DNA from 2 places in the Adlercreutzia sp. CNCM I-6216 genome. Region 2 is predicted to be linked to the other one. Evidence: predicted binding sites of a transcription regulator. Region 2 holds the regulator's gene; the other holds the start of a gene.
What was found. Region 2 encodes LexA, which represses DNA repair genes until DNA is damaged. Its sites were predicted from a motif close to CNAACANNTGTTNG; they were not measured.
Positions count from the first base shown of each region.

Region 1: uvrB (excinuclease ABC subunit UvrB) is a predicted target of LexA. The motif match lies at 4,100-4,113, and genes of this name have one in related genera.

Region 1 is NZ_CDSBIE010000003.1:238,131-246,783, reverse strand. Features, by position in the region: gene ACYVRU_RS04610 (polysaccharide deacetylase family protein) at 1-1,618, opposite strand, end outside; gene uvrB (excinuclease ABC subunit UvrB) at 1,883-4,000, opposite strand; gene ACYVRU_RS04600 (YeiH family protein) at 4,221-5,303, shown strand; gene ACYVRU_RS04595 (cytochrome c3 family protein) at 5,396-5,785, opposite strand; gene ACYVRU_RS04590 (FAD-dependent oxidoreductase) at 5,788-7,539, opposite strand; gene ACYVRU_RS04585 (MerR family transcriptional regulator) at 7,626-8,486, opposite strand; gene ACYVRU_RS04580 (AbrB/MazE/SpoVT family DNA-binding domain-containing protein) at 8,633-8,653, shown strand, end outside.
Region 2 is NZ_CDSBIE010000001.1:101,314-109,966, forward strand. Features, by position in the region: gene ACYVRU_RS00440 (hypothetical protein) at 1-457, opposite strand, end outside; gene ACYVRU_RS00445 (hypothetical protein) at 578-1,087, opposite strand; gene dut (dUTP diphosphatase) at 1,102-1,536, opposite strand; gene nrdR (transcriptional regulator NrdR) at 1,540-1,986, opposite strand; gene lexA (transcriptional repressor LexA) at 2,282-2,920, shown strand; gene hflX (GTPase HflX) at 3,040-4,362, opposite strand; gene dapF (diaminopimelate epimerase) at 4,518-5,441, opposite strand; gene miaA (tRNA (adenosine(37)-N6)-dimethylallyltransferase MiaA) at 5,508-6,458, opposite strand; gene miaB (tRNA (N6-isopentenyl adenosine(37)-C2)-methylthiotransferase MiaB) at 6,451-7,809, opposite strand; gene ACYVRU_RS00485 (stage V sporulation protein S) at 7,821-8,153, opposite strand; gene ACYVRU_RS00490 (ATP-binding protein) at 8,279-8,653, opposite strand, start outside.

The DNA.
Region 1 (8,653 bases), on a different contig from region 2:
CCGCCAGCTCTTGGGCGAGGGCCTTGGCGTCATCGTAGGCCAGAAGCTGGTCGATGGTCACGAACTTGTAGCCCTCGGCGCGCAGCTGGGGCAGCGCGATCTTCAGCGCCTCGATGGTCTGACTCCGATCGCCGCCGCCGTCGTGCATGAGCACGACATCCCCTGGCTTCGCCGACAGCAGGCGCTCCGCAATGGCGTCGGCGCCCGGTCGCCGCCAGTCCTCGGTGTCCACGTTCCAGCCGATCTCGCCCGTGATGTAGGGCTGCAAGTTCCAGATGATCTCGTCGTGGAAGTTGCCGCCCGGCGAACGGAACACCTTCGACGCCTCGGCGCCCGTCGCATCCGCGATGGCCTGCTGGCCCATCTGCACCTCTTCAATCTGCTTCTCGGGACTCTGGCGCGTCATGTCCACGCCGTTGCCGCCGCCGGTGGCCGCATGGTCGTAGGAGTGGGTGCCGATCTGGTGACCCTCGGCTGCCATGCGCTTGATCGTCTCCACGTAATCGGTCTTATCGGAAATCTGCTCGCCGATCGTGAAGAACGTCGCCACGGCGTCGTTCTCCTTCAGCACGTCGAGCAGTTCCTGGGTCGTGGGCCACGGGCCATCGTCGAAGGTGAGCGCGATGACTTTCTCGCCGTTCGTGTTCGCGTTGTACTTCAGATAGACGTTGTCGGAGCCCTCCTTCACGGTTTCCTCCACCGTCTTGCCCGACACTTTGCCGGTGCGCTTCTCCACCTGGGCCGCCTCACCGGGCACGTACACGTGGATGGCCCCCTCGCCCAGCTCCACCTGGCCCGGGGCCGTCTCCTCGGTAGTTACATCGTATTCCTCGGTCACATCGGCGCCGTCGTCCAGCTGGACCACATCGCCCTTGTGCAGCTCAGTTGCGCCGTCGGTCACCTCATTGCCGTTGACCGTGCCGGCAAAGGCAGCGCCGCCGCCCTCTTCCAGAACCTCCCCGTCGACGGCGAGCAGATTGCCCGGCTGCGGGGAGACGACGCCCTCGGCGATCATGTCGTTCAAGGTCGTCCCCCGATCCACCGTGCGCGTCATGCCGTTGACCGTCACGTTGAACTGCAGCGGGTTCAGATACAGGTACACCCCCACGCCGATGGCGGCCAGAATGACCACGGAGACGATAATGGAGACGACGCTCGCCTTCTTCTTGCCCTTCTTCTTGTAGCGCCCCATATCGGCATAGGGAGCCACCTGGCCATCGGCCTTGGTGGCCGGAACGACCCGCGGGGGCACCTGGGCCGCGTAGCCCGCATAGCCGTGCGGCGACGCCGCCTGGCGAGGCTGGGGCTGGGCCTGCTGATAGGCGTGCGGCTGATAGGACGGCGCCTCATGCAGGCGCGGATCCTGCGTCTGGGCGCCATAGTCCGTCTGCTCGCGAGGCGCTGCCGGCTCCTGCTGCGGGGAAGGGGCCTGCGCTGCCGGCTGGGGGCGCATTTCCGGCGGGACGGCCGCCGACTGCGGCTGCGGTGCTGAGACCCCGTGGGAATGGGGAACCGAGACCGGCACGGAGGCGCCGGGGTGGCGCCGGGTGGGCTTCTTGTGCTGTCGCGGGTTGTTGCGGGGGTTATTCGAACCTTGGGAGGCGGGCTGATCGGGCATCGCTTTATTCCTTAGGAAGTACTTCAGGTGGTGCAGGTGCTTTCTCGCGATTATACGACGAAGTGACGGGGCGTTCACGGCAGAGCAGCTTACATTTCCGTAAAGTTCGCAATCCGTCCCGAATCCACGAAAACTGAACAGCCCGCGCCGTCCCAGAGGGCACTTCCCCGCCGCGCCACCGTCCCGCAGGGGCACCGTCCTGCGAAGGTCGGCGTCCTGCGAGACGAATCTTGCGGCGATGGCAGGAGCCCGGGCGCAGCGCCTTTAGCTCGCGCGCGACGACCCGTAGGCGGCGTGCTTGCGGTTGCCGTAGGCGCTCCCCTTTCGCGCGCCCTTCTTCAGATCCTTCAGCACGTCTTCCTCGGACTTGTCCTCCACGGTACTCTTTAGCTTCACCACCTGATCGCGCAGACGCGCCGCCTCCTCGAAGTCCATGTCGCGGGACGCGGCGGCCATGTCGTCCTCCATGGACGAGATGAGCCGCAGGACCTCTTCGCGGGAAAGCTCTGCCAGCTCCTTATTCACCTGCTCGGCAGTGGTGCCCTCCACATCTTCCGTGATGAAGCCCATGATGTCGTTGATGGCCTTGCGGATAGTCTGGGGCTTGATACCATGCTCCTCGTTGTAGGCCATCTGGATGTCGCGGCGCCGGCGCGTCTCGTCGATAGCCCGGCGCATAGAATCGGTGATGCGATCGGCGTACATGATGACCTGGCCGGACACGTTGCGGGCCGCGCGCCCGATGGTCTGGATGAGCGAGCGGTGGTTGCGCAGGAAGCCCTCCTTGTCGGCATCCAGGATGGCCACAAGCGACACCTCGGGCAAGTCGAGCCCCTCTCGCAGAAGGTTGATGCCCACGAGCACGTCGAACTCGCCGCGGCGCAAGTCACGCAGGATCTCCGTGCGCTCCAGCGTGGCGATGTCCGAGTGCATGTAGCGGGCCTTCACGCCCTGATCCAGCAAATGGTCGGTCAAGTCCTCGGCCATCTTCTTCGTGAGCGTCGTGATGAGCACGCGCTCGTTGCGCGCCGCCCGCTCCTTCGCCTCGTCGATGATGTCGTCGATCTGGCTGGCGCTCGTGCGCACGACGATCTCCGGATCCAGAAGGCCCGTCGGACGGATGACCTGATCCACCTTCGCCTGGCTCACGCGCTCCTCGTAATCGCCCGGCGTGGCCGACACGTAGATGAACTGCGGGATGCGCTCCTCGAACTCGTCGAAGCGCAAGGGGCGGTTGTCCAGGCAGCTGGGCAGGCGAAAGCCGTGCTCGGCGAGGGTGATCTTGCGGGAGCGGTCGCCCTCGTGCATGCCGCGGATCTGCGGCACCGTGACGTGGGACTCGTCGATGATGCAGAGGAAGTCCTTCGGGAAGTAGTCGATGAGGGTGTAGGGCGGCTCGCCCGGCGCACGGCCGTCCAGATGGCGCGAGTAGTTCTCGATGCCGGAGCAAAATCCCATGGTCTCCAGCATCTCCAAGTCGTAGTTCACGCGCATCTCCAAGCGCTGGGCCTCGAGCAGCTTCCCCTCTTCCTTGAACTGCATGAGGCGCTCGCGTAGCTCGTCCTGAATCGTGCCGAGGGCCTTGTCCATCTTCGGCCGCGCCGTAACGTAGTGGGAAGCCGGCCAGATGGGCAGCGCCTCGTAGCTGTTCAGCACCTCGCCCGTGACCTGGTCAATCTCGTCGATGGACTCGATCTCGTCCCCCCAGAACTCGATGCGCACCGGGTGGTCGGCGTAGGGCGGGAACACGTCCAGCGCGTCGCCCCGCACGCGGAAGGTGCCGCGCTTCTGCTCGTAGTCGTTGCGGTCGTACTGGATATCGATGAGCTCATGGATGACCTCGTCGCGATCCATCTCCTTCTGCTTGTCGACGAACACTGCCATGCCGGCGTAGTCCATCGGTGAGCCGATGCCGTAGATGCAGCTCACCGACGCTACCACGATGACGTCCCGCCGCGAGAGCAGAGCCGAGGTGGCCGCATGGCGCAGCTTCTCCACCTCCTCGTTGATGGAGGCGTCCTTCTCGATGAAGGTGTCCGATGAGGGCACGTAGGCCTCGGGCTGGTAGTAGTCGTAGTAGGAGACGAAGTACACCACGGCGTTGTCGGGGAAGAACTCCTTCAGCTCGGCCGCCAGCTGGGCCGCGAGCGTCTTGTTCGGCGCCATGACGAGTGTGGGCTTCTGCACCGCTTCGATGGTTTTGGCCATGGTGAACGTCTTGCCCGAGCCGGTGACGCCCAAGAGCGTCTGGTAGCGCAGGCCCTCTTCCACGCCCTTCGCAAGCGCCGCGATGGCCTCGGGCTGATCCCCCGAGGGCTCGAAGGGCGAGACGACCTTAAACGGGGTGTTCGCCAGCCGCACCTCGGGCAGCTTCCCCGCCATTTCCATACCTTCTATATTGGAAAGATGAGTGGACACGCGCGTCCCTCCTCTCGCAGTAATTCTCTATAAGGAGAACAGTCTAGCACCTTCCGCAAGAAATGAACAGATGTTCGCTTAAAGTTCACAGCGCGACCGTGCTGTGGCGCCGGCACCCCTCCCCTAATGATGAGTGCTATACTCTGCAATCGCTGTTGACATCTCGTGACGTGAGGAGCTCATCGTGGCGAACGTGAAGAACGTGGCCCCCGGCGTCGGTCTGTGCGCCGCCATCGCCATCCCTTGCTGGTTTCTCGGCGAGGCGCTGCCCGTGGTGGGCGGCCCGGTGTTCGCCATCCTCATCGGCATGGTCATCGCCCTTTGGTGGAAGCAGCCCGCGCGCGGCACCGTGCAGGACGGCATCGCCTTCACGGCGAAGAAGGTGCTGCAGTACGCGGTCATCCTGCTGGGCTTCGGGCTGAACCTCGCCCAGATCGCGGCCGTAGGCGCCGAGAGCTTGCCTATCATCCTCACCACCATCGCCACGGCGCTCATCGTGGGCTATATCCTCTACCGCGTGCTGTCCGTGGATTCCGCCATCGCCACGCTCATCGCCGTGGGCTCGTCCATCTGCGGCGGGTCGGCCATCGCCGCCACGGCGCCGGTCATCCGCGCCAAGGACGAGCAGGTGGCCCAGGCCATCTCGGTCATCTTCCTGTTCAACGTGGTAGCGGCGCTCATCTTCCCCACCCTGGGAGGCATGCTCGGCATGTCCAACGAGGGCTTCGGCCTGTTCGCTGGCACTGCGGTGAACGATACCTCTTCCGTTACCGCCGCCGCAGCCGCCTGGGACGGCATGCACCCCGGCTCGAACGCGCTGGACGACGCCACCATCGTGAAGCTCACCCGTACGCTCGCCATCATCCCCATCACGCTCGCACTCGGCATCGTCATGGCCCGCAAGGAGAGCGCAGACGAGTCCGCCTCCAACGCTCAGGCAGCCTCCGAGCCCTCGTCGACGCGCCGCAAGGACCCGCTCGGCAACTTCTCTCTGAAGCGCGCCTTCCCGATGTTCATCCTGTTCTTCCTCGTGGCCAGCCTCATCACCACCATCGCCGTGGCCGCCGGCGCCGACGCGGCGGTGTTCGCGCCGCTGAAGACCCTAAGCAAGTTCTTCATCGTCATGGCCATGGCTGCCATCGGGCTGAACACCGACCTCGTGAAGCTCGTGAAGTCCGGCGCCAAGCCCCTCCTCATGGGCCTCATCTGCTGGATCTGCATCGCCGCTGCCAGCCTCGCCATGCAACATATGCTCGGACTGTGGTAAACCGAAAGCGGCCCCGAGGCGTTACGCCATCGAGGCCGCTTTTGCGCCCCTAAACAGCCAGCCGCAGCCTATCGTTTGCTCGCTAACAGGCTCTAGTCATAGGGATTACAATCCAAATCGCGCGGCCAATCATGGCATTCGAGGCAATAGTTGCTGGTCACCTCATTACCCCTAGCATGACATACATTGCATGACAGGTAGCCGCCATGAACTGAGTCGTGAGGATTGGAATCGCCATACGATTCGGTGCGCGCTGCAACGCTTTCATAGGTGCCGCCGTGGCAGCCCAGACAGGCATCGTCGGAAACGTAAGGATCATTTTGGCCAGAGGCCACGGACACCTGCTCCGTATTTGCCTGAGAATCGCCGGTTTCGGACAGGTTGGAACCCGTATTCTCAGCCGAGCAGGCAGCCAGCCCCAAGCAGGCCGTCAAGGCAACTCCGGCGATCATCGCAATAGTACGTTTGCTGTCGATTCTCATAGTTATTCTCCTTGAATGGCATGGCGGGCAGATACATAACCGAAAGTGGCCGCTCGACCGACGGAGGTGGCGGGAAGGTGGCGCGGATAGGTTCCCGAAAAGACTCCGCCCGAGGCATTGCCCGCGGCATAAAGACCTTCGATGGGCTCATCGTCCCAGTTCAACACACGGCACGATTCGTCGATGGTCAAGCCGCCGACCACGGTCAGTACCGTGCTGTTCGTCACGAGGCCGTAGTACGGGCCCTCCGCCAACGGCATGGCGGTTTCCAAGTTGCGGCGGAATTGCAAGTCCTTCTTCTCGGCCGAGGAGAAATAGGCGTTGTAGGTGTCAACGGTTTCCTGGAGAATTGCCGCATCCAGCCCCAGCTGTGGCGCCAAATCGGCCACCGTGTCAGCTTTGAACATCCAGCCCTTATCCATATACTGCTTGATGGTCTCATCTGCGGTGGGCTGCATGTCGGCCATGGCGTCAACCATACCCTGGTTCAAGATAATCCAGCACCCCTTGCCGCGACCAGGCTGCGCATTGATAGCATTGGACACGAAGTTCATCGGCAGCCCCTCGTTCACAAAGCGGACGCCACGTGAATTCACGGCGATGCCAAGCGAGGAGGTAAACCAAATGCCCGGGATGTCAAGGAACTGCGCAGGCGTACCGAAATTGAAGTTCATAACCGCATGGGGAATGGGATCCATTTGAGCGCCCAGCTGCAAACCCATCATGTGCCCATCGCCGGTGGGGCCAGTAGAGGGATCCCAGCAGCTTGAGGCGGCGTAATCCTCGGAGCGCGTCCACGCCTTCATCATATCGGGATTCGCTTCATAACCGCCCGTGCATAGCACGACGCCCTTGGTCGCCTCAACTGCGTAGTAGCCGTCGGCATCCTTCGCGACAGCGCCTGTCACACGGCCCGACGCATCTTGGACCAGCTGCACACCTGCGGTATTAAAGCGAAGATCGATATGGAGTTCGTTCTGCATTACAGCGGTGAGGGCATCCATGACGATAGGACCGAAAATCCAGCTCGTCCAGTTATAGTCCTCGGGAACGGCGAATTTGTGCTCACCCTGAATCACCTGGATGCCATAGCCCGTCTCTGGCTGAGTGGTGTTGTAAATCTTGATATCACGGCCCGCTTTATCTAACGAGTCCTGCATAAAATCGATTGCCTCGCCAGAGTTGTTCACGAACGACCATACTACATCGGGTCGGGCGCGCCAGTAGGAAGCTCGCAGAATCTCTTCCACATACTGAGCCGGATCAACGACGTTGCCCGTCTCGGCCTGCATGCGGCTTCCGCAGCCGCCCACGCTCTCCCACGTATTGCGGCCCTTGCTCATCTTTTCAAGCACTACCACGTTGGCACCCAGCTCGGCGCCCTTCAGCGCGGCCATCGTGCCCGAAATGCCGCCGCCGATCACCAGCAGATCGCACTGATCGGTGTGAGTTATCTCGTCTGCGCCGATTTCCCGGGACTCGAAGCCCACAGGACCCGCAACGACATCCCATTCAGCCCCATAAGCGGGCATAAGGTTGACGTTCTCTCCGTAAATCTCAATCAGCTCGTTACCCACAGTCGCCGCGGACTCTTCCGCATAGGCCGCGTCGGCTGATCCTGTTGCAGCGGCAACAGCAGTCGCCGTGCACAACCCGCCGGCTGCCAAGCCCGCAAGGCCAACGCCCCGCAGGAACCCTCGACGGGAAATCCCCTGATTTCCCTGCGCATCCATCGTGCTTTTCGATGCACCCATCGCCATCTCCCTTCACTTCTGAACTCACTTTCGTCAAGCGACGGGAGCATTCTGCTGGCTGCACCCTATGCGGAGTCAAGGACTTTTTAGCGCACAAGAGGGGAGAAGACATAGTAGTACTGCACGGCATCGCTTCCATCAGCGCGCAGAGGGAGATTTGCGTACAGGAGCTGCGTGTAAATATTGCCAGTTAACTCCGAGCCTTCCCGGGACAAAGCGGACGACACCATGTCGAGGACACGAACGTATAACGGCTCGTTAAAAGGCATCGTTCCCTTATCGCGTTCGGAAGATTCAGAGAATATCCCATCAACCCGGATCACCAAGGCTACCGCCTTGAACGAGGGCACGAAGCGCACATGAGGGCTAGCCAAGTCGACGTAATCGGCAAAACGAGTTGGAACAGAAAAGCCGCTCCGCGGAAGGTCGGGCGACGGCTCCGCCCCATCTCTCAACCCCTCGACATGATAATGAGGCGTATAGCGGACAAAGGGGATTTCGCGGGACCAGGTGCGCACCAAACGCTGCTGCTCCGAAGAGGCCTTGGTCCAAGCGCTTTCCAGATAGAAAAACGACGGAATGTCGATCACTTCATACGCCTCTAGTAGGTATGGAACCTTCGCCAAGAGCGCCCTATCGCGATCGAGAGATTCAATCAGATCAGAAGCCCGCCGACGCTCCTCCGCCAAAGGGCTTACGCGCTGGCCCAATTCGCAATCCATAGATGTTAAATCACCTGCAAGGATAACCTCTACGGATTCTTTCATCGAGATGCCGTAAGAGCCTAATAGGCGCGCCGTGAGTAGGCACAGCATGTTCTCGAAATGAAATCCCCGATAGTTGTTCTGCCCGCGGGCCCATGGATCTTTCGGCAGATACTTCTCGTAGAGACGAATAGTGCTGGGAGCTACCCCGAGAACCGCACAGAGTTCCTTTGTCGTTATCACATTCCCCTCCTTCAACAAAGACGCCCCATTCAGCATACACCCTGCACCCTATGCCGAGTTGAGAGGTTTTCCAGAAAAGAGAGTGCCCATTTCTCTTCTCCTATCGTTATAACGTGTTATAATTATCTGAACTGATTGGAGGCATTATGGCAACGGCAACACTTACC
Region 2 (8,653 bases):
GGGTGGCCGCCAGCTCGACGCCGTCGAGGGAGCCGATGACGATCTCGCCGATCTTTTGGTTGATCTCATCGTTGGAGAGAGCGGCAAGAGCATCGGGATCGGCGGTGACCTCGTCCACGGCCGTCTGCAGCGCCTGCAGGTAGCCGGTATAGCTCTTGCAGGTAAGGGTGATCTGGGCCGTGGCGCTGTCGCCGTCGACATTGATCGAGTCGATCGTGTAATCGAAGCCGCTCAGGTAGGACTTCATGAACTCGACGCCGTCGATGCCGTAGACCGAAAGCTGGCTCATATCGATGGACTCGGAGAACTCGTTGACGAACGCGTCGTCGATGTTCTTAATGCTGTCCAGTTCGGACGAGAGTGAAGCGCGGATGGCGTCTTCATCGCTCGTGCCGCTCGAGCAACCGGCCAACCCGACCATTCCAATGGAAAGCGCCAAAAGAGCAGCGAGGGTCACTATAAAACCCTGTATAGTTGATCGTGATTTCAATTTTACATAATCCATATTATCAGCCTTTCTTGTCAATCTTTTCAGAAGCCCTCCAACTTGAAACATTTTACCGTATATGGAAGGTGTTTAGCCCCAGGCATTGCCGCTGCCGCCGGATGGCTGCGCGGTGATGGTGGCGCCCTCGCCGAGGATCGAGGTGAAGTCTCCCGTTTGCATGGCCTCCATGAGCACGGGCATCATGAGCGCGATGCCGACGATGTTGACGATGAGCGCAATGGCGCTGATGGCGAGACCCCAGATAAGCGTCTGGCGTACCGTGGCGGCATAGACCTTCTGGCGACCATCGACATCGTCTATCACGTGCTTGATCTTAACGAAGCCGACAATGGCGCAGACGAGGCCCACCGTGCTCAGCATCACGCCGCCGATGATGAAGGAGACTGGACCTGCAATGGCGGCTACCGTCGAGAGCGTGCGGGCGGATTTCAGGTCGGCGTCGATGAGCGCCCGTCTCTGATCCTGCGAGGGCTCCGTCGACGGCTCGGGTCGCTGGGGATTTTCGGGAGTCGTCTCCGGAGCTCCCAGCTGCTGGGGCTCGGGCGTTTCTTCGGGTTTCGAATCGCGGTGATCGGTCATAAAGGACACTCTTTCTAGGAAAGGCCGCTGCTTCCGAAGCCCTGCGCTCCGCGCGAGCTCTCGGGAAGCTCATAAGTGTTATGTAAAGTAATGGTGGGGGTAGCGATGATCACGAGTTGGGCGATGCGCTCGCCCTTTTCGTAATTGAACACCTCCGTTGGATCGAGATTGATGAGCGGCACCTTGATCTCCCCCCGGTAGCCGCTGTCTATGAGGCCCGGGGCGTTCACGATGGAGATGCCCTGTCGTGCCGCCAGGCCGCTTCGGGGAATGATGAGCCCCGCATAGCCCTCGGGAACGGCCAAGGCGATACCGCAGGGCACGAGTGCCCGCTCGAAGGGCAAAAGCGTGCCGCCCTCGGCGGCGCGCAAATCGAGACCCGCATCGCCCGGACGGGCGTAGGCGGGCGCTTCCAGGGTCTCGTCGAGCTGCTTGAAAAGAACGTCCATGGATCAGCCCAGCTCTTTCAGGGCCTCGGAGAACTCCTCCACATTCTGGAAATCCTTGTAGACGCTGGCGAAGCGAATATAGGCAACGTCATCCAGAGTGGCCAGACGGGCCAGTACCAAATCGCCCAAATCGCGCGATTTGATCTCGTTGCGCTGACTCGATCGCAATTCCGCCTCGATGCTCGTGATGAGTCCGTCGATCTTCTCGGGCGTGATGGGACGTTTCGCGCAGGCGATGAGCAATCCTCGCATGAGCTTCTCGCGGTTGAAGACCTCCGATGAACCGTCGGCCTTGATGACGAGAATGGGATTTTCGGCGAGCCGCTCGTAGGTGGTGAATCGCGTGCCGCACTGCAGGCATTCGCGACGGCGCCGGATAGAGGCGCCGTCGTCGGCCGATCGCGAGTCGACGACTTTCGATTCCTGGTAGCCACAGGAAGGACAGCGCATAGGTTCTCCTTCTCACTTTGATAAGTTGATTGCTTATCATACCCTATCAGACCTAGCGCGCTCCCCTCTTCAAAACATTGCTACCTTCACGACACCCGCCCTCGACGCTCTAGGCGAAGAAGATGAGGAATGACGCGATGGTGCTGAGCGTGAAGGCTATGGAAAATTCGATGCGTGCCATTTTTTACTCCTGACCTCTTGCGTAGAACCTTTGTTCGCAGTTATAATAGAGCGAACAAAGGTTCACGTCAAGAGATTTTTCAAACAAATGTACGCTTTTGTGAAAGGATGCGCTATGACCCAGAAAGTGACCAAGCGGCAACAGGCGGTTCTCGACTGCATCGAAGCGTGCATTCGCGAGAAGGGCTACGGTCCTACGGTGCGCGAGGTGTGCCAGAGTTTGGGGCTCTCCTCCCCTTCCACCGTCCATGTCCATTTGAAGGCACTTGAAGACAAGGGCTTCATCAAGCGCGACCCCCTTAAATCCCGCTCCATCGCGCTTACCTATCCCATCGAGGAGGTTCCCTCCCCTGTCACGGCTTTCGCGGCCGCCTACAGCAAGCTCGTCAATGTGCCCTTGGTGGGCAACGTGGCTGCCGGCTCCCCTATTCTCGCCGAGGAGAACATCACCGACACCATCACGCTGCCCACCGATATCGTCGGCGATGCCCCCTCCTTCATGCTCTCGGTGCGCGGCGAGTCCATGATCGAGGCCGGCATCAACGATGGCGACTACGTGGTTGTGAAGGAGCAGCCGGTGGCCAACAACGGCGATATCGTCGTGGCCATCATCGACGACGGCGCCACCGTCAAGCGCTTCTTCCGCGAGGCCGACCATATCCGCCTGCAACCGGAGAACTCGACGATGGATCCCATCATCACCACGGACTGCTCCATTGCCGGCAAGGTGGTGGCCGTGTTTCGGCGCCTGTAGCGCCTTCGCCGCGCCGATAGGCCGCGAGTCCTCCCCTTTCGGTCAATCAAGAGCGCCCCTGCTCCGGATGCGAGGATCCGGAGCAGGGGCGCTCTTTCGTTTCTGGAGCGGTGGTTTCCTCAAGCGTCGACGTCCGAGACAAGGTAAGGGGAGAACGCGCTGACGAAGGCAGGGGCCGCGAGCAGCTGCAGGCGCGTGCCCGTGGCCTCGTGGCTCTCGGAGATGATGTGGCAGCGCTCGTGGGCCAGCGATACCAAATCCCCCCGTTGGTACGGCACGAGCACGTCCAGCTTGGCGTCGGCGGACGAGGCGGCCTGGGCGATGGCGCCCACGAGTTCCTCTATGCCCTCTCCAGAGCGGGCGGACACGAACCGGGCGCTCGGATAACGCCTTTTAAGGCCGGCCAGCGTCTCGGCGTCCAGCAGATCGCATTTGTTGAAAGTGGCGATCGTGGGAATGCTCTGGGCCCCTATCTGGTCGAGCACCTCGCACACGGCCTCGATCTGCCCCTCGAACTCCGGCGAGGAGGCGTCGATCACGTGCAGGATGAGGTCGGCTCCGGTGATTTCGTCGAGCGTCGACTTGAAGGCCTCGACCAGGGTGGTGGGCAGCTTCTGGATGAAGCCGACGGTGTCGGTGACGGTGACCTCGCGGCCCTCGGGCAGTTCGAACTTGCGGGTGGTGGAGTCCAGCGTGGCGAAGAGCTTGTCGTAGCTGAGCACGTCGGCTCCGGTGAGCCGGTTGATGAGCGAGCTTTTCCCGGCATTGGTATAACCGGCCAGTGCCACTTTGAACATGCCGCTGCCGTACCGGCTCTCACGCTGCAACGAGCGCACGTCGGACAGACGCTCAAGCTCGCGGCGAATGCTCGTGATGCGCTTGCGCACCATGCGGCGGTCCACCTCCAGCTGGCTTTCGCCCTCACCGAAGCGGGATCCCACGCCGCCTCCCATGCGGTTCGAAGCGAGGTGGGCCCACATGCCGCGCAGGCGCGGGTACAAGTACTGGTTCTGGGCGAGACGCACCTGCAGACGCCCCTCCTTGGAGGTGGCGTGCAGGGCGAAGATGTCCAGAATGAGGGCCGTACGGTCGATGACCTTCACGGACTTGTCCATGACCTTCTCCAGATTGGCCTGCTGGGAAGGTGTCAGCTCATCGTCGAAGATGACGAGGTCGGCCTCGTGCGACCGTGCCAGCTCGGCGATTTCGTCGGCCTTGCCCGTGCCGACGAAGGTGCGCGGGTTGGGCGCGTCCAAGCGCTGGGTCGTCGTGGCCACCACATCGGCTCCGGCCGTATCGGCCAGACGTTCCAGTTCGGCCAGGGAAGATTCCAAGGGCCACGGCAGCCCCGGGCGCTCGACGCCCACGAGAACGGCGCGCTCGCGGCGCTCCTCGGCCTTGGTGGCCGGACCCTTTTGGATGACGGATTCGTATTCGGTCATAGCATGCTCCTTTGCTTCAAGTAACGACGGATCCCATGAGGGGAAGGCGGTGCAAGTGGTCGTTACAGGCGCATGAGCATCACTCCTTAATCGTGGCGCGGCGTTGCGCCGGTGAAACGGGGGCTATCATAGCACAACAGCAGCGCCGGAGAAGCTCACGGCAGCACAATGGTTCCCGAGAAGCTCTCCGTTGCCGGTCCCGTCATGGATATCGTGCCATCCTCGTTCCAGCAGATGTGCAGTAGGCCGCCGCTCAACAGGAGATCGTTCTCCCTGCCGGCCCGACCGGTGAGGCAGGCGGCCGTGTTGGTGGCGCAGGCGCCGGTGCCACAGGCCAAGGTCTCGCCGCAGCCCCTCTCCCATACGCGCATGGCGATGCCCTCATCGGTGACGGAGGCGAACTCGACGTTGGTTTTCTCGGGAAATACGGGATGCGTCTCGAAGAAGGGGCCGGGAAGATCGATGCGCAGGGTCGAGAGGGATTTCTCAGCACCAGCGGGGAACAGCTCGTCGGGCAATGCCGCCCAATCGTCCACGAGGCAGACGGCGTGGGGGTTTCCCATGGAGACGCACACGAATTCGAAGGTTCCCCACGGCGAATCGAGGCGCAGATGCCCCACATAGGGCGCACCATCGGTCGCGCGGGAGTCCGGCGCGGCATCGACGGGCACGAGCACGGGATCCAAGATGGGCGCGCCCATGTTCACGGTCGCCTCGGTCATCTTCCCCTCCGCATCCACGGAAAAGGCGATAGGGCGCGGGCCGGCCAGGGTGTCGGCCACAAGGCTGCCCGAGGCAACGTCCGCCAGCTCGCGATCGACGAGGTACTTGGCGAAGCAGCGCACGCCGTTGCCGCACATTTGGGCCAAGGTGCCGTCGGCGTTGATGTAGTGCATGTAGCCGTCTCCCTCTTCCGAGAGAGCCGGCCGCACGAGGATGACGCCGTCGGCGCCGATGCCGAAGTGGCGGTCGCACAGATACGACACCTGCTCGTCGGTCAGATCAAGAGCGCAGTCGCGATCGTCGATGAAGACGAAATCGTTCCCGAGACCGTGCAATTTGGCGAAGGACAACTCCATGGGACGCTCCTTTTAGGCGGCAATTGAGGGGGCGGAAGCTCTCCTCGACGACCCGGAAGGGCCGCTTCAACCATGGTAGGCGTCCAATGTTTCCAACTGGGAAAGAATCTCGGCGGCCACGGCTTCGGCATCGCCGACATCGGCGTTCACCCAGCGGATGCGCTTATCGCGGCGGAACCACGTACGCTGGCGCTTGCCGTAGCGGCGCGTGGCCGTCTTGATGGCCTGCACGGCCTCCTCTAGCGTGATGTTCCCATCCAGCGCCTCGACGATCTCCTTGTATCCGATGGCCTGGGGCGCCGTGACGCCGTCGCGGAATCCGGCGGCCAGCAGGCCCCGCACCTCGTCGACGAGCCCTGCGGCCACCATGGCATCGACCCGGGCGTCGATGCGCTCGTTCAGGATAGCCGGCTCCACGGCCAGCCCGAATTGCACGGCTGGAACGAAGGGCGCCACGGTGGCGAGCCGCTGTTTCTGCTCGGCGTAGCTGGCACCCTCCTCCAAAAGCTCGAAGGCACGCACGACGCGCCGCACGTTGTTGGGGTGGATGACGGCGGCGCTTGCGGGATCGCGCGCCTCCAGCGCCTCCCACAGGGCCTGGTTGCCGTGTTCCTCCGCATAGGCGGTCCAGCGTTCGCGGACGGGGTTTTCCACCTGGTCGCCCTTGGGGAAGGCGAAGTCGTCGATGGTCGCCTGCACGTACTGGCCGGTGCCGCCGCAGAGCACCGCTCTCTTGCCGCGGGCGTCAATATCGCGAATGCAGTGCCGGGCGAACGCCTGGAACAGGGCCGCCGAGTAGGGCTCGCCGGGATCAACGAGATCGAAGCCGTGATGGGGCACGCGGCGCTCAGATGCGGGAAGCTTGCCCGTGCCGATGTCCATGCCCCGGTAGATCTGCATGGAATCGGCGCTCACCACTTCCCCGCCGAGGCGCTCGGCGACGATCTGGGCCGCGTCGGTCTTGCCCGAGGCCGTGGGCCCCACGATGGCGATGACGGGTGCGGAAAGCTCAAGCATGGACGATCGTGCCCGAGAGATACCAGGTGCGGGCTTCCTCGATGGTCACGGGCACGATGCGCCCCACCAAAGACGTCGCGTCCGCACCAGCGGGCACCGGCGCGTGAACGGTCTGGTTCTTCGGGCTCTTGCCGGCCAAGATGGAATCGTCGCGCTTGGACGTGCCCTCGACCAGCACGGGCACCGTGGCGCCGAGCTCTGCCTGGTTCGCCTCGAAGGCCTTGCGTTGGACGAGATCCACGAGCCGGTCGAAGCGCTCCTGGATGACCTCGCGGGGCGTGTCGTCGTCCATCTCCGCAGCAGGGGTCCCCTCGCGCTTGGAGTAAATGAACGTGAACACCTGGCTGTAGCCGACTTCCTCCACGAGGCGATAGGTGTCCATGAAGTTCTCTTCGGTCTCGCCGGGAAATCCCACGATGATGTCCGTGGACAGGGCGATGTCGGGACGGGCGCGGCGAAGCTTCTCGATAAGGCCGAGGTAGTGCTCGCGGGTGTAGCGGCGGTTCATGGCCGAGAGGATGCGGTTCGAGCCCGACTGCACGGGAAGGTGCAGCGCCGGCATGAGCGAGGGCAGCGTGGCGAACAGCCCGATGACCTCGTCGGTGAGATCCTTCGGGTGACTCGTCGCGAAGCGGAGCCGCTCGATGCCCGCGGCGTCCACGGCCCGAAGGACATCCGCGAACCGCGGCTCGCCGTAGAGGTCGCGCCCGTAGGAGTTCACGTTCTGCCCCAGCAGCGTGATCTCCTTGACGCCCGCTTCCGCATAGGAGCGCGCCTCGGCGGCGATGTCGTCCAGGGGCCGCGACTTCTCGCGCCCGCGGACGTAGGGCACGATGCAGTAGGAGCAGAAATTGTTGCATCCCACAGTGATGGGCAGCCACGCCGCCCAGTCGTGCTCGCGCACCGTGGGCAGGGCGGAGGAGAACTCCGCTCCCCCCTCAATCACTTCGGCGGCGCGGCCGTGCTGCTCGATGGCGCGTCGGAGAAGCCCCGGCAAAGAGCCCAGATTGTGAGTGCCGAAAACCACATCGAGATGGGGAAGCGCCGCAAGCAGCTTGTCGCCGTCGCGCTGGCCGATGCAGCCGCCTACGGCGATGTAGCGCTTGTCGAGGGGCGCGCCGTCGCGCAAGGGGATGTTCTTCATGGAGGCGACCTGCCCGTAGAGCCTCGTGTCGGCAGCCTCGCGGACGCAGCACGTCATGAACACGACGATGTCCGCCTCCTCGATGGTTTCGACGGGCAGCGAGCCCAGGCCCTCCAGCATGCCGGCGACCCGCTCGGAATCGTGCTTGTTCATCTGGCAGCCGAAGGTGTGGATGCAGAAACGAGTTCCCTCGAAGACGTTGCTCATAGCAAAACCCTCTAATGGACCGCGGCCGCATCGACGATGGGGGCGATCGCGGCGGCGCCCCGCGGCTCGACGGCGAAGCGGATGGCCGTGCGGTACTCGCCGTCGATGACGATGTCCGCGAAGGAGGGGATGCAGCAGATCTCGATGCCCACCGGCGAGAGGAACCCGCGGGAGATGGCCACGGCTTTCACAGCCTGGTTCACCGCACCGGCCCCCACGGCTTGAATCTCCACCGACGCCCCGTCTTTGATCATGCCGGCGATGGCGCCGGCAACGGAGGCGGGAGACGATTTGGAGGATACTTTGAGGCACCCGATGGAGGGCTTGGTTTCAGTGGTAGACACAGCTGGTCCTTGTCGTTTGTGGTGCGGTTCTTCTCTGGATGTGGTTCGTTTAGCGGGCGCCCGTGGCGCCTTCAGCCCGAATATTCTACCTGTTGCACCCGAGTGGCGCAACCGCGCGCGCTTCCTTAGAGCGACGTGCGGATGGGAACGGTGATGCGGATGGCTTCCTGGCCCACGATGACCTCCGCCTCGCCCACCGCTTCCAGATAATACGTTTCCGCCACGGGCTCCATGAGCCGGCCGATGCCGCGCTTCAGCGTATCGATGTCCTCGGGAGCCAGACGCAGGGAGCGGGCGTTCTTAGAATTTCGCCGGCGCTCGGATGGGCGATGGGCCTGCCGCGGGAACGATTCGGCGGCCAAACGCTCGGTTAAGGGGTCGAGCGCAACGATGGCCCCGTCGAGAATGCGTCGGGCCGAGCGCTCGGAGAGCGGCAGCCCCAGGGCCTCGCAGCGGTCCGCGAGGTCATCGGGGCCGGCGGCCAGGGCGAGGCGCTTGAC